DNA from 3 places in the Micromonospora sp. NPDC050397 genome. Region 3 is predicted to be linked to each of the others. Evidence: riboswitches for the same ligand, from Rfam matches in the RefSeq annotation. Region 3 holds a riboswitch; each other region holds the start of a gene.
What was found. A riboswitch is a leader RNA that binds a small molecule or an ion and turns the genes downstream of it on or off. The one in region 3 is predicted to bind S-adenosylmethionine.
Positions count from the first base shown of each region.

Region 1: linked by a shared signal. The riboswitch ahead of ACI2K4_RS32210 (aminotransferase class V-fold PLP-dependent enzyme) and the one ahead of ACI2K4_RS01770 (ABC transporter substrate-binding protein) in region 3 are both predicted to bind S-adenosylmethionine.
Region 2: linked by a shared signal. The riboswitch ahead of thrC (threonine synthase) and the one ahead of ACI2K4_RS01770 (ABC transporter substrate-binding protein) in region 3 are both predicted to bind S-adenosylmethionine.

Region 1 covers NZ_JBJDPS010000018.1:60,344-65,513, forward strand. The annotation lists gene ACI2K4_RS32195 (AI-2E family transporter) at 1-37, opposite strand, end outside; gene ACI2K4_RS32200 (GroES family chaperonin) at 233-571, shown strand; partial or broken gene ACI2K4_RS32205 (PrsW family intramembrane metalloprotease) at 694-2,281, opposite strand; SAM riboswitch class IV at 2,306-2,488, shown strand; gene ACI2K4_RS32210 (aminotransferase class V-fold PLP-dependent enzyme) at 2,534-3,784, shown strand; gene ACI2K4_RS32215 (aromatic acid exporter family protein) at 3,929-5,131, opposite strand.
Region 2 covers NZ_JBJDPS010000018.1:81,784-86,953, reverse strand. The annotation lists gene ACI2K4_RS32295 (alpha/beta fold hydrolase) at 1-2,373, shown strand, start outside; gene ACI2K4_RS32290 (ABC transporter permease subunit) at 2,410-3,294, shown strand; SAM riboswitch class I at 3,514-3,647, shown strand; gene thrC (threonine synthase) at 3,658-4,956, shown strand.
Region 3 covers NZ_JBJDPS010000001.1:453,011-458,180, forward strand. The annotation lists gene ACI2K4_RS01755 (glutamate-cysteine ligase family protein) at 1-78, opposite strand, end outside; gene ACI2K4_RS01760 (hypothetical protein) at 295-810, opposite strand; gene ACI2K4_RS01765 (ribosomal protein bL36) at 905-1,027, opposite strand; SAM riboswitch class I at 1,335-1,424, shown strand; gene ACI2K4_RS01770 (ABC transporter substrate-binding protein) at 1,693-2,586, shown strand; gene ACI2K4_RS01775 (amino acid ABC transporter permease) at 2,628-3,419, shown strand; gene ACI2K4_RS01780 (amino acid ABC transporter ATP-binding protein) at 3,451-4,188, shown strand; gene ACI2K4_RS01785 (hypothetical protein) at 4,368-5,170, shown strand, end outside.

The DNA of each region.
Region 1 (5,170 bases), on a different contig from region 3:
CCTTTGCCCGTAGCTGTTCGAATCGGCTCAAGCGCACCTCCTGGCTGAGGGGCCGGCTCCTGGCTGGAAAATCGGCCTTCCTACGGTAGCCGGCGCGAACACACCGAAACGGTCCGTTCCAGCCCTGATTTCTCCCCCAGTATTGCCCCTGACCACGCCCTGCCAACCAGCCCGGCGGCCGTGACCTCGGCCTCCACGGCCGGCGCTCCGGCCGCACGGTAGCGTTCCGGTCGTGACCGCCGATCCAGACCTCGACAACGGCCTACCGATCCGCCTGCTGCACGACCGCGTCCTGGTGCGCCTGGAGGGAAGCGAGGGCGAACGGCGTTCGAGTGCCGGCATCGTCATCCCGGCGACCGCGTCGATGGGACGCCGGCTGGCCTGGGCGACCGCGGTGGGCGTCGGACCGAACGTACGCTCGATCGTCTCCGGCGACCGGGTCCTCTACGACCCGGACGACCGTTCCGAGGTGGAACTGCACGGTCGGGAGTACGTCCTGCTGCGGGAACGCGACGTGCACGCGGTCGCCGCCCAGCGGGTCGACACCGACTCCACCGGCCTGTACCTCTGACCCGCCGACTGGTCCGCGCCCCCGGACCGGTCCGCGCCCCCGGACCGGTCCGCGCCCCCGGACCGGTCCGCGCCCCCGGACCGGTCCGCGCCCCCGGACCGGTCCGCGCTCCTGAACCCGGGTCAGCGGTGTCCCACCGGCGGTGGACCGTACGTTCCGTAACCGGGCGGTGGTGGCCCGTAACCGGGCGGTAGGGGGTGACCGGGCGGTGGCGGCGGCGTGAGGACCACCGGGATCGGCACCACCGGCTCGTCCGGGGCGGCGATCGTGCGTGGTTGCCCGTCCGGGAAGGCCAGGTGGTAGTTCGTCCCGTCCCAGTGCGCGACCGGCGCCTGCGGGTCCCGACCCACGAAAACCCTCCGGTACGCGGCGATGTCGTTGAGCAGCAGCCACTCCTCGTGGGCGGTCTGCGCCCGCTGCGACGGTTTGGTGTCCAGTCCCCGCAGCATCCCGTCGCGCAGCAGCGCGAGCCGGGTCGCGGAGAACTGGAAGCCGCGCATCGCCTTCAGGCCGGGCTCACCGGCCACCCGCCGGGCCCACCGCCGGGCCGAGTGCCGCCGCCCGAGGCTGCCGAGTGCGGCCACCTCGGGAGGGCTGAGCCAGCCGGCGCGTACGTAGTCGGGCAGCCGCCGCTCGGTCAGTCGTCCCTCCCAGCCCCGCAGCCAGACCGCCAGGCCGACCATGCCGAAGAAGATCGGCACCATCACCCCGATGTAGCCGTAGAGCACGATCAGGTTCTGCCCGAGCGCGGCGGCCAGCGACGGCATCAGGTTCCAGGTGCCGTGCAACATCATCGCCGCCAGCAGGCCGGCGAGCGGGGCGAAGACCCGGATCCGCCGGTCCGCCGCCCGGGCCGCGATGCCCAGGCCGATACCGGTCATCGCGGTGAAGAGCGGATGGGCGAAGCCGGTGAGCAGGATCCGCACGATGAAGATCGCGAAGACGTTCTGCACCCCGGTCGCCGGGCCGTACTGGTCGGCACCGGCGGCGTAGCCGTACCCGCCCAGGTAGAGGATGTTCTCCACCATCGCGAAGCCGACCGCCGAGAGTCCGCAGTAGACGATCCCGTCGGTGATGCCGGACCACTCGCGGCGTCGGAACAGCAGCAGCAACAGCGGGCCGAGCGCCTTGGTCAACTCCTCGACGAACGGCGCGCCGAGCACCGACACCAGTGAATCTGGCAGCCCCCACCGGGCGAACTGGTCGGCGGTGAGCTGGTTGACCTCGAGCGAGGCGGTGGTCGCGACAAAGGCGCCCCAGGTGAAGCAGAAAAGCAGGTAGATCATCGGCTCGGGCTCGTACCGGTCGAGCCAGAGGAAGCAGGCGATCAGCACCGGCACCGGCAGGATCGCCGCGGCCAGCCCGATGAGCAACGCCTGGAGACCGAGACTGTCACCGAGTTGGATGGCCATGAAGACGGCGCAGCCGGCGATGAGCAGGATCACCGCCGCCAGCACCAGGCCCCGCCGCCAGGTCAGCCCCCGACCGCCGAACCAGCCACCCCCGCGCGGGCCGGCACCGGCCGGCCCGACACCAGCCGGGACGGCACCAGCCGGCACGGGCGGCGCGGCGGGCGGGATCGGCGGTTGCGTCGACGGCTGCGGCTGCGTCGACGGCTGCGGCTGCGGCTGCGGCTGCGGAACTCCGCCGGGCGGGGTGTCGGCCATGCCGCCCAGCGTAGTCACCCCCGACCCGCTGGCCGGACCGCAATCGGCCCGGTTATGCTGCCAGCCAGGTCACGAGTGCCAGCGACCAACGACCACCATCACGACCGACGCCGGGTCACCACCCGGACGAGGCCGACGGAGGTGGACGAAGCCCCAGCTTGCTGGCCGGCAACCCTCGTCGAGTTCGCGGTGGGGTGCCCTGGGTGATGACCGGGCCCAGCCCGAACCGCGTGCTGGGCAAGCGCGGGCCCCAACCCTCAGCAACCGGGGTCCCGGATTGCCGGAGGTCGTACCCATGGGTTCTGTTCTCGCACCCGTCGTCCCCACCCCGACCGGTGCCGATCCGCTGGACGTACTCGGCGTGCCCGACCTGGTCAACCTCGACTACGCGGCCACCGCACCCTGCGCCCGGGTGGCCGCCGACGCGGTGGCCGAGCTGCTGCCCTGGTACGGAAGCGTGCACCGGGGCGCCGGTGGGCTGTCCCAGCGCAGCACGCTCGCCTACGAGCGGGCCCGCCAGACGATCGGCGACTTTCTCGGCACCCGCCCCGACGACGAAGTGATTTTCACCCGGAACACCACCGACGCGCTCAACCTGCTCGCCCGCGCGGTGCCGGCCGGCACCAGCGTGGTCACTTTCGGCGGTGAGCACCACGCCAACCTGCTGCCCTGGCCGAACGTGGTGCGGCTGCCGGTGCCGGCGACCCCCGACGCGGCGGTCCGGGCGCTCGGCGAGGCGCTGGGCGAACTGCGCCGGGGCAGCGACCGGTCGGCACCGATCCTGGTCGCGGTGACCGGCGCCAGCAACGTCACCGGCGAGTGCTGGCCGACCGAGGCGCTGGCCACGGTCGCCCACCGGCACGGCGCCCGGATCGCGGTCGACGCCGCCCAACTCGCCCCGCACCTACCGGTGGACCTCGCCGCCTCGGGGATCGACTACGTGGCGATCTCCGGGCACAAGCTCTACGCCCCGTTCGGCACCGGCGTGCTCGCCGGGCGGGCGGACTGGCTCGACGCGGCGCCGCCGTACCTGGTGGGTGGTGGCGCGACGCTCGGCGTGGGCAATGCCACCCACGACGTACGCTGGGCAACCGGCCCCGGGCGGCACGAGGCCGGCACCCCCAACCTGCTCGGCGCGGTGGCCCTGGCCGCGGTCTGTGCCGCCCTCGACGCGGCCGACCGGGGCGAGTTGTACGCCCGGGAGCAGCGCCTGCTGGCCCGGTTGCGGGACGGGCTGCGCGCCCTGCCGCACGTCGTCGAACTGCGGACCTTCGGCGCCGACGCGCCACGGGTCGGCATCGTCTCGTTCGTGGTCGCCGGCCGGGACTCCGCCGAGGTCGCCACGGAACTCGGTCGCCGCTACGCGATCGGGCTCCGCGACGGCCTGTTCTGCGCCCATCCGCTAGCTCGCCGGCTGCTCACCGAGGCGGCCGACCGCAGCGGTCGGGGTGACCTCCCACCGACCGCGCTGCGCGCGAGCATCGGGCTGGGCAGCACCCCCGCCCACGTCGACCGACTGCTCGACGCCCTGGCCGAGCTGCGCTGACCCGACACTACCCTCCGGGCACTACCCGCCCGGCCGAGCCGCGCTGCCCCGACGCCGCCCGGTCGTCCTGTCGCCCATTCGGCTGGACGACCGGGCGGCTGGGCGGTTGGACGACCGGACGGCTGGACGGCTGGACGGCTGGGTTCAGTGTGCCGACGGGCGGGACGCGTGCGACGCCGGTGTCTGGGCGCTCACCGCCCGCCGGACCAGCCGGTTCGCCTCGGTCCGCTCCAGCCCGGTGGCCCGAAGCACGTCACTGGCGGTGGTACGGACCTGGGCGACCACCACGCTGCCGGAGAACCCGACCCCCTCGCTGTACGCCCGTCCGGCCGCACTGACCGAGCGGAGCACCCGTTCCCGGGCCGCCTCCGGCTCCAGCCCCGCGCCGAGTTCCTGGTGCAGCAGCCGTACGGCGTCGGCGAGTTGCCGTACCGCCGAGGCCATCGCGGCCGGGACCGGCTCGTCGTCCTCCAGCGCGGTCACCGCCCGCCGCACCAGCACCCCGCTGTTGTGTACGGCGTGGTTGATGTACTCGGCGCTCTCCGCGTACCGGGTCAGTGCCCGCCGCCGGTTCCACCGGGCGGGGGCGAGGGTGGCCGTCTCCCGACCCCCCTCCAGCGCGTCCTGGAGTCCGTCCATGTACTCCTCGACCCGACGCAGCCGCTCCAAAGCGGTGGCGGCCCGGGTGGAGTCGTGTTCGGCCAGCGCGTCCGCGGTGACGGTCAGTTGCTCGGCAAGGGTCTCCAGCGCGGGTCGGGCCGCCCGGTCGACGATCCGCAGCGGGTTGAGCGGCAGCAGGAGGGCCACCACCGCCAGCCCGACGCCACCGCCGACCAGCGCGTCGATCACCCGGGGGAACTCCACGTCGCTCATTTTCGGGGCGAGCGCCACCAGCAGTACGGCGGTCGCCGCCGCCTGGGTCACCACGGCGACGCTGCCGCCGAGGAAAATGGTGACGATGATGGAGAGCGTGACGATCAGCCCGAGCTGCCACGGTCCGCTGCCGACGACGATGATCAGCAGGTCGCCGATCCCGATCCCGACGGCGACCCCGAGGATCAGCTCGACGGTCCGGCGCAGCCGCTGGCCGAGCGAGGCCGCCAGGGTGCCGACCGCCGAGATCGGCGCGAAGACCGGGTCGGTGTTGCCGAGGATGTCGTGCGAGATGAACCAGGAGAGCAGGGCCGCGACGCCGGCCTGTAGGGCGAGGACGAAGTTGGCCCGGACGGCGTCCATCCGGTCCCGCACCGTGGTCTTGGAGCGCGCGCCCAGCTCGCTCACCATGTGGTTGACCCGCTCGCTGTCAAGGTCTGCTGCCGAGCGGACCTTGTTCCGGGCGGACTCCATGGCCGGGACTACCCGCCGGTCGCCCGGTGAATCCTGCTC
Region 2 (5,170 bases), on a different contig from region 3:
GGCGGCGGCCTGGCCCTGCTGCTCGCCGCCGCGGATCCTCGGGTCGACGCGATCGTCCCGATGATCACCTGGAACGACCTGGCCGCCTCGTTCCTGCCCGAGTCGAGCGGTCGGTCCACCCTGGACGGCGTGTTCAAGAAGGGCTGGGCCGGCGTCTTCTTCGGCAGTGGCGGCACCGGTCCGGGCGGGCTCGGCGGTGTCGGTGGCCCCGGGCCGGGTATCGGTCCGGGCGCTGATCCCGGTCCGGGCGCTGATCCCGGTCCGGGCGCCGGTCCGGGTCCGGGCGCGAGTTCCGGTCCCGGTGCCCCGAGTCCGGCCTGCGGGCGGTTCGCCGCCGACGTCTGTGCCGCGTACCTGGAGATCGCCACCACCGGGCGGGCCAGCGAACGGGCGGTCGCGCTGCTGCGCCGGTCCAGCCCGGCCGGCGTACTCGACCGGATCAAGGCGCCGACGCTGCTGATCCAGGGCGAGGCCGACACGCTCTTCCCGCTCTCCGAGGCGGACGCCAACGCCCGGGGCATCAGCGCGGCCGGCACCCCGGTCCGGGTCGCCTGGTTCACCGGAGGACACGACGGCGGGGCGGGACCACAGACCGACCAGGACCGGACCAGGTTCCTCACGCTGCAATGGCTCGACCACTACGTACGCGGCAACGGGGCCGACCCCGGCACCAGCTTCACCTGGTCCCGGCTGGCCGGCTTCGACGCGCTGGACCGGGGCCTGGTCGCGACCGGTTTCCGCACCGCCGACTACCCCGGGCTGACCGGCACCGACGGCGCGGCCGGCGGCGGCACCCGTACCGTCGGGGTCGCCGGACCGCCGCAGCGGATCGCCAACCCGCCGAACGGCAACCCGGCCGCGATCTCGACCGTGCCCTTCGCCGGGGTCCTCTCCAGCGTGGTCGGCGGCGTCGCCGGTGACCTGCCCGGCCAGCACGCCCGGTTCGTCACCGAGCCGCTCGCCGACCCGGTGGACGTGGTCGGGTCACCCACCGTCTCGATCCGGGCCGCGTCACCGACCGGCGAGGCGGTGCTCTTCGTCAAGCTCTACGACCTCGGTCCGGACGGGACCGCCGAGCTGCCCAGCGGCCTGATCGCCCCGGTCCGACTGGGCGGCCTGCCGACCGACCTGGCCGGCGCGGCGCCGGTCCGGGTGACGCTGCCGGCGATCGTGCACCGGGTCGAGGCGGGCCACCGGCTCGCGCTGGTCGTCGCCACCTCCGACCAGGGCTACGCCAGCCCGGTCGAGCCGACGGTCTACTCGGTCGGCCTCGGCGGCGACCAGATCACCCTGCCGACGGTGGACGGCGAGCCGATCGCCACCGGCGGGGCGCTGTGGCGCTGGGCGCTGGTCGCGCTGCTCGCCGCGATCGCGGTCGGGCTCGTCGTGGTGGTGCTGGTCGTCCGTCGCCGACACCACCGCCACGACACCTCCGTGACCCCGGAGTACGCGGACATCCCGCTGGTCGTCCGGGAACTGCGCAAGGAGTACGCGGACGGCTTCGTCGCCGTCTCCCGGGTCGACTTCGAGGTACGCCGGGGTCAGGTGGTCGGCCTGCTCGGGCCGAACGGTGCCGGCAAGACCACCACCCTGCGGGTGCTGATGGGGCTGACCCAACCGACGGCCGGCGAGATCTTCGTCTTCGGTCACCGGCTCGTGCCCGGATCCCCGGTGCTCTCCCGGATCGGCTCGCTGGTCGAGGGGCCGGGCTTCCTGCCACACCTGGACGGGATGGCGAACCTGCGGGCGTACTGGCGGGCCACCGGGCGGCCGTTCGCCGACGCCCACTTCGAGGAGGCGGTGGAGATCGCCGGCCTCGGCGCCTCGATCCACCGCCGGACCAGGACGTACAGCCACGGGATGCGGCAGCGGCTGGCGATCGCCCAGGCCATGCTCGGCCTGCCGGAGCTGCTGGTACTCGACGAGCCGACCGACGGGCTCGACCCGCCGCAGATCGCCGAGATGCGCCGGGTGCTCCGCCGGTACGCGACCGGCGGCCGGGCCGTGCTCGTCTCCAGCCACCTGCTGGCCGAGGTGGAACAGTCCTGCACCCACGCGGTGGTGGTGAACAAGGGCACCATCGTCGCCGCCGGACCGGTGGAGGAGATCGTCGGCGAGTCGCCGAGCGTGCAGTTCGACGTGACCGACCCGGTCGCGGCGCGGGCCGTGCTGGCCCGGCTGGACGGGGTGGAGGTGCTCTCCAACGGCGACGGCGCCCTGGTCGTGGACGTCAACGGGACGGCCCGCAGCGACGTGGTGGCCGAACTGGTCCGGGCCGGTGTCGGGGTGGACCGGGTGATGCCGCGCCGCCGACTGGAGGACGCCTTCCTGGCCCTGGTCGGGGAGAACTCCCGGGGGAGCGGGGACCGATGACGATGACAGACACTCGGGGAAGCGGGGACCGCTGACATGGCCGGCTCGGATCAGGTGACCGTCTCGCACGCGGGTGCCGCCCCGAACTACCGCCCGGGGGCGACCCTGTCGGTGGCGACCGAGTGGCGCCGCCAGTTCGCCCGGCGACGTACCCAGTTGACCCTGGCCTGCATGGTGCTGCTGCCGCTGATCGTGCTGATCGCGTTCCAGTTCGACGCGGGCGGTGACGACGACAACGGCAACGGCGAGTTCGCCAGCCTGATCGACCTGGCCACCTCGGGCGGGCTCAACTTCGCCCTCTTCTGCCTCTTTGTCTCGGCGTCGTTCCTGCTGGTCGTGGTGGTGGCGCTGTTCTGCGGCGACCCGGTGGCCAGCGAGGCGAGCTGGGGAAGCCTGCGTTACCTGCTGGCCATCCCGGTCCCCCGGTCCCGGCTGCTCGCGGTGAAGCTGGTGGTCGCGCTCGCCTACTCCGGGCTGGCGTTGCTGCTGCTCGCCGGCACCGCCCTGCTGCTCGGCACCCTGCGGTACGGCTGGGAGCCGCTGAGCAGCACCGTCGCGGCCCAGATTCCGGCCGGCGAGGGCCTGCTGCGCCTGCTCGGCGTCCTGGGTTACCTGGCCGTGGCGCTGCTGGTCGTCGCCGGTCTGGCGTTCCTGCTCTCGGTCTCCACCGACGCGGCACTGGGGGCGGTCGGCGGCGCGGTGCTGCTCTGGATCCTCTCCAGCATCCTGGACCAGATCTCGGCGCTCGGCGTGGTACGCGACTTCCTGCCGACCCACTACAGCACCGCCTGGCTCGGCCTGCTCTCCACCCCAATCCAGACCGACGACCTGGTACGCGGCTGCATCTCCGCGATCAGCTATGCCACCGTCTTCTGGAGCCTCGCCTTCTGGCGCTTCACCCGCAAGGACGTGGTCAGCTAGCCAGCCCCGTGCGCGAATCCTGGAAGAGGGGCGATCCGGGCAAAGTGCACCCAGTCAAAGTGGTAACTCGGCGAAGACGTACATGAAAGAACGTGTATCTACATGTTCTTTCATGTACGAAGTTTTCGATCACATCTCTTCCTGGGGTGTGGGTCACAGGGGCGGTGTGGCTCTGGGCCGGAGACGGGTTCACCCGTAGGATCGGGCACACAACTGAATACCTCATCCAGAGGGGCAGAGGGATACGGCCCGATGAAGCCCCGGCAACCACCCGCCGGCTCGATGACGAGCCGAGCGAGGCAGGTGCCAAGTCCGTCCCCGCCGCACCGTGCGGTCCAGGGGAAAGATGAGAGGACACATCGCATGACTGCGACCCTCGGTGAAACCCAGACCTCCACCGGTGGCGAGACGCCGGCCAGCCCCGCGCGCGCGTTGGTCTGCCGGGGCTGCGGTGCCCAGTACCCGCTGATCGCCCAGCACGCCTGTTACGAGTGTTTCGGCCCGCTCGAGGTCGCCTACGACCAGGCCGCGCTGGCCCGGGTCACCAGGGCCGACATCGAAGCGGGCCCGCAGAACATCTGGCGGTACGCCGCGCTCCTCCCCGCCGGGCAGGACCCGGCCACCCGGGTCACCCTCGACCCCGGCCTGACCCCGCTGGTCGCCGCCCCGCACCTCGCCGCCGAGCTGGGCATCACCGCGCCGCTCTGGGTCAAGGACGACAGCGCCAACCCGACCCACTCGTTCAAGGACCGGGTGGTGTCGGTGGCGCTCACCGCCGCGCGCGGTCTCGGGTTCAACCGGTTCGCCTGCGCCTCCACCGGCAACCTGGCCAACTCGGTGGCCGCCCACGCGGCCCGGGCCGGGGTGCCGTCGATCGTCTTCGTCCCGTCCGACCTGGAGCAGGGCAAGATCGTCACAACCGCCGTGTACGGCGGCGACCTGGTCGCCATCGAGGGCTCGTACGACGACGTGAACCGGCTCTGCGGCGAGCTGGTGGAGACCGACGAGTTCGAGGACACCGCGTTCGTGAACGTGAACGTCCGCCCCTACTACGCCGAGGGCTCCAAGACCCTGGGGTACGAGGTGGCCGAGCAGCTCGGCTGGCGCATCCCGGAGCAGGTCGTCATCCCGATGGCCAGCGGCGAACTGCTGACCAAGATTGACAAGGCGTTCAGCGAGCTGGTCGAGATCGGGCTGGTCGAGGCGCCGGCCAACGGCTGGAAGGTGTTCGGCGCCCAGTCGGCCGGGTGCAACCCGATCGCGACCGCGCTGCACAACGACACCGACACCATCGTGCCGGTGAAGCCGATCGGCATCGCCAAGTCACTCAACATCGGTGACCCGGCCGCCGGGGTGTACGCGCTGGAGGCGGTGCGGCGTACCGGCGGCTGGATGGAGTACGCCGACGACGACGAGATCCGTGACGCGATCCGGCTGCTGGCGCGTACCACCGGGGTTTTTGCCGAGACGGCGGGTGGGGTGACCGTGGCCTGCCTGCGCAAGCTGGTGGCGAGTGGACGGCTCGACCCGACCGCCGAGACGGTGGTGTACAACACCGGCGAGGGGCTCAAGACCATCGACGCGGTGGCGTCGCTGGTCGGTCCGACGTACCGGGTCAAGCCCTCGCTGAAGGCGGCCCGCGAGGTCGGTCTGCTCGGCTGACGGTGTGTCGTCCGAGCGTGTGTCGTTTGGCCGATCGGACCATGGCGGACTGGTCCGATCGGCGGATGTGTCCAATGCGCTCGGTAGCTGGCGATTTGCCACCGGTTAGCAAAAGACCCCGCCGAGGGCTTGACGCCGCGTATCGGGCGACGCAAAATGCTCCGTGCGGGAGGACGTGTCGCCGTAGACTTTTCAAGCTCTTACGACCCAGCGC
Region 3 (5,170 bases):
GCCGACGGGACCGACCCGAAAGCCGGCGGCGGCGACGTAGGCGGTGGCTGTCGCCTCGGTGAGGGCCGCAGCGTCCACGATGGACTCCGTTTTGGGTACGGGATCCCGGTGTCCGGCGGCACCCGACCGCTTGGGACACGAAGGTTCGGTGGTGAGTGTGGGATGGCTCCCGCCGACCCGGATGCCCAGTGGCTGGAGGTGATCTCCATTAGCGGGCTGGCCGGTCGAGGTGTCCAGGTCGCATCGCGTCAACGACGTGTGAACAGTCGATGGAGCCGGGTGAACAACCGGTCGCTATCCCCCGGTCGCCCGCTCCAACCGGCGCAGGGTCGCCATCGCGGCGATGCTGTAGGCGACGTACGGGAACGCGTCCTCGAACCAGTCCTGCGCTTGCCAACGCCTCGGGTTCGTCGCGCCCAGCGCGGCCATCGGACCGTCCGCGATGATCAGCGCCCCGACACCCACCAGGACGCCGGCCACCGGCGTGGGAGGGCGCCGACGACCGGTGAGCGCCACGAAGAGCGTCACCGCCAGCACCCCGTTGGCGAAGCCCAGCAGCGGCCCGAGACCCGCGCGCCGGTTCGCGGCCGGTTCCGCCGGGCCGAGGCTGACGTCGGCCAGGTCGGCGAGCCGACCCACCGTACGTTGGTGGGTTTCGCTCATCGGGCGCCCGCGAATCGCCACGTCCAGACTGCTGACCAGTTCACGGGCGAGGGTGGCCACCGCGCCGGCCACGATCCCGTTCGCCAGTCGACTGCGTGGGCTGGGTCTCCTCGTGCGGTGGAACGGCTCCCGGGGACGACGCGCCATGTTCCCCCCGTTCCGCTCGTCCTCGCCGGGAGCCGTCAACCTCGGCGCAGGAACGTCGACTACCCGTCCTGCGCCGGAGCATTCCGTCGGGGCGTCAGCCCTGGCGGGACTTCCACTGCGGGTTGCTGCGGTTGACCACGAGCACCTTGCCGTGGCGACGCACGACGACCGAACCCGGCCGCTGCTTCAGGGCCCGTAGCGAGCTGCGCACCTTCATGACTGCCTCCCGGCTTCACGTATGGCTTCTCTGCCTCGATGCCTTTTCGGCCTTCCGGGATCGTCAACGTTGCCGCCGCCGTCGGGATTCCCCGGTCCGCCCGGGGCGGGACCGGTTACCCACCCCGAGTCCGCGCCGCTCGGAATGAGCCCGATCGGCCCCCGTGTCCGGTTCCCCGGCTCGTCGTCGCCGGGACTGCCCCGGGACAGAATCCGGGGCCGGAATGGTGTGGTCCGGTGGCGAGCGCCACAGTGATGTCGGGCGTATCCGACTGGAATTGCGCCGAGTCGATTGAGTAGGCTGACGCAGCCCATCCAGAGCGATTGAGAGACCTGGCTCGTCGATATCGCAGCAACCCCCCGCCGGGTGCGGGTGCTACCGCCAGGATCGATGGAGGTTTGTTCCGTGCGTGGATCACGTGTCGGCCAAGTCGGCCGGCTGCATGTCACCTGGCACTGGTGGCGTCGGCACATCGACCTGTGTCGTACCGGCACGATGCTCTGTCCCCGCCACGGCTGACCATCGTCACCGGCGGTCCTGACGCCGGTATTTCCGAAGAAAACCGAGGCATGACGCGTCGCGTCATGTTCCGTTCCTTGCCGCCCCGGTTCCCATTTCTCGGGGCGCGTGCTGTCGTACGCGAATCAATTTTGGAGTACCCGCACATGCGTATTTCCCGTCCATTCACCCGCCTGCTCTCCGGTGTCGCCGCGATCGCGCTCCTGGGGGTCGCCGCCGCCTGCGGCTCGTCCGCCGACGAGGCCACGGAGAACCCGTACAACCTGCTGCGACCCGGGACCCTGCGGGTCGGGACGCTCAGTGACGCGCCGCCCAACGTGTACCTGAAGGACGGAAAGTTCACCGGCTTCGACAACGACCTGCTGACCGCCGTCGCCGGCAAGGTCGGGCTGAAGGTCGAGTTTGTCGGCACCGAGTTCTCCGCGCTGCTCGCGCAGGTCAACAACCACAAGTTCGACGTCGGCAGCTCGTCGATCACCATCACCGAGGCGCGCAAGAAGACGGTCGACTTCGGCAACGGGTACGACTTCGGCTACTTCGGCCTGGACGTGCCCGCCGGATCGCCGATCAAGAGTTTCGCCCAGCTCAAGGGCGCCCGGGTGGTCGTGGTGCAGGGCACCGTGCAGGACGACTACGCCACCGGGGAGGGCCTCGACCCGGTACGCGTGCCGGACTACAACGGGGCGATCAACCAGCTCAAGGCAAAGACCGCCGACGCCTGGATCGCCCCCGCCGAGATCGGCGAGAAGTCCGCACAGGACAGTGGTGGCAAGATCGTCCTGGCCGAGAAGCAGCTCGGCTCGGCCCCGACCGCCTTCGCCGTGGCGAAGGGGAACGACGCGCTGCGCGAACTGCTGGACAAGGGTCTCGACCAGGTGATCGCCGACGGCACCTGGACCCGGCTCCAGGAGCAGTACTACCCGGGGCGCGCCGTCCCGGACACCTTCAAGCCGGGCAGCGGCAACGTCACCTTCCCACCGGTCAAGGCGGCCGGGTCGACCAACCCGTCGGCCACGCCGTCGACCACCCCGTCGGCCTGACCGACCGCTGACCGCCCGACGGGTCCGAGACAGGTAAGGCGATGGATACCCTCAAGACGCTCTGGGAGACGTTCTTCGACCTCGGGTCGATGCGCGAGGCCCTGCCCGAGATGTTCACGATCGGCCTACGGAACACGCTGCTGCTGGCGCTCGTCTCGGCCGTCCTGGGAACCCTGCTCGGCATGCTGCTGGCCGTCGCCGGCCTGGCTCGGACCCGTTGGCTGCGCTGGCCGGCCCGGATCTACACCGACGTGTTCCGGGGACTGCCGGCGGCGGTGACCATCCTGCTCGTCGGGGTGGGACTCGCCCCGCTCGGCATGGCCTGGTGGGGGCCGAACCCGTACCCGCTGGGGATTCTCGCGTTGTCGCTGATCTCGGCCGCCTACATCGGTGAGATCTTCCGCGCCGGCATCCAGAGCGTCGAGGCCAGCCAACTGGAGGCGAGCCGTGCGCTCGGCCTGTCGCACCGTACGGCGATGCGCCTGGTGATCATCCCGCAGGGCGTACGGCGGATTCTGCCCGCCTGGGTCAACCAGCTCATCGCGCTGATCAAGGATTCCAGCCTGGTCTACTTCCTCGGTCTGCTGGCCAGCGAGCGTGACCTGTTCCGGATCGGCCAGGACTACGCCGCCAACACCGGGAACGAGTCCGCCCTGCTCCTGGCCGGACTCTTCTACCTGGCCATCACGGTGCCACTGACCCACCTGGTCAACCGGATCGACCGGCGGCTGCGCGAGGGCAGGGCGGGTGGTGTCGGCGACGACGAGGCCGATCCGCTCGCCGTGCCGGCCGGGCCGAGCACGATCACCGAAGGGGGAGTACGGCGTGCCTGAGCAACACCAACCGGTGCGGCAACCCGTCGCCGTGACACCGTACGAGTCGGTCAGCCTGGCCGCCCGCGACATCCACCTCGCCTTCGGGGCCAACCAGGTCCTGCGCGGCGTCGACCTGGACGTGGGGCGGGGCGAGACCGCCTGCGTGATCGGGCCGTCCGGGTCCGGGAAGTCCACCCTGCTGCGTACGCTCAACCGGCTGCTCGAGCCGGATCGGGGCGACGTGCTGCTCGACGGCGAGAGTGTGCTGCGACAGGACCCGGACCTGCTACGGCAGCGGATCGGCATGGTCTTCCAGCAGTTCAACCTCTTTCCACACCTGACCGTGTTGCGCAACCTCACCCTGGCGCTGCGGCACCTCAGGCGGCTCGACGCGGACGAGGCGGCGGAGGTGGCGCTGCGCCAGCTCGACGTCGTCGGGTTGCGGCACAAGGCGGACGCCCGACCGGCGCAGCTCTCCGGCGGCCAGCAGCAGCGCGTCGCCATCGCCCGCGCCCTGGCGATGTCTCCTCGGGTCATGCTCTTCGACGAGGCGACCTCGGCGCTCGACCCGGAACTGGTCAAGGGTGTGCTGGCCCTGATGGCCGACCTGGCCACGCAGGGCATGACCATGGTCGTGGTCACCCACGAGATGGGTTTCGCCCGGCAGGTCGCCGACCAGGTGGTCTTCATGGACCGTGGCCGGGTGGTCGAGGCCGGTCCGCCGGCCGAGGTGTTCGAGGACCCGCGCAGCGACCGACTCGCGCGTTTCCTCGCCCAGGTGCTGTGACCGGCCATCGTGCCGTGACCAGCCCGAGTGCTGTGACCGGGCATCGTGCCGTGACCTGCCCGAGTGCTGTGACCAGCGCCTCGCCGGGTGCGGGCTGAACCGATTTCGCGCGGGCTCCGTGTGGATGCCGAAGGGCTTCCGGATGTGCTGGAAGGCCGGGTAGACACTGGAGAAATCAAATGTTGCGCAAGCACCTAGCGCCCCTCGTCGTCCTCGTGGCCGCGGGCGTGGCGATGCTCTCGGCCTGCGGCTCGGACGAGGTGGCGCCAGCCGCGCAGCCGCCCGCGGCCCAGGCCACGACTCAGGCGCCCGCAGCGGGCGAGGGCGCCGGCACCGACCTGTCGCTCCTGTCGGGCACGGCGAAGTCGAACAACTCCCCGGCTGGCACCGGCGACTGGGCGGTGCCCAACGGCGGCACCGCCACCGGCGCGAAGCTGGCCGCGTCGCAGAAGTGGGTGCAGTTGACCGCCAGCAAGGCCGGCGCCCTCGACCCGGTCGTGGTCAACGGCGCCGGGCTGACGCTCTACCGCTTCGACAAGGACACCGCCAAACCGTCCAAGTCGAACTGCGTCGGCGACTGCGCGGTGACCTGGCCGCCCGTCACCGTCGCTCCCGGCGGCAAGATCTTCATCGCCGGCATCAAGAAGTCCGCGATCGGTACGGTCAAGCGCGCCGACGGCACCCGCCAGGTCACCATCGGCGGCTGGCCGGTCTACCGTTTCGCCAAGGACACCAAGCGCGGCGACACCCTCGGGCAGGGCGTGGGCGGGACCTGGTTCGGCGTGACCCCGACCGGCGGCAAGGCGGGTGTCCCCGCCGATCCCTCCGCCGGTGCCGGCAACGACCAGGACGCCGGCTCCCCGTCGGCGACCCCGGCCACCAGCGCGGTCCTCTTCGACGACGCGAGCTTCAGCGACAGCGGTGCCTCGCAGGGCGTCGGCGGCAGGGGCTGCCAAAACCTCAGCCGCCCCAGGATCACCTC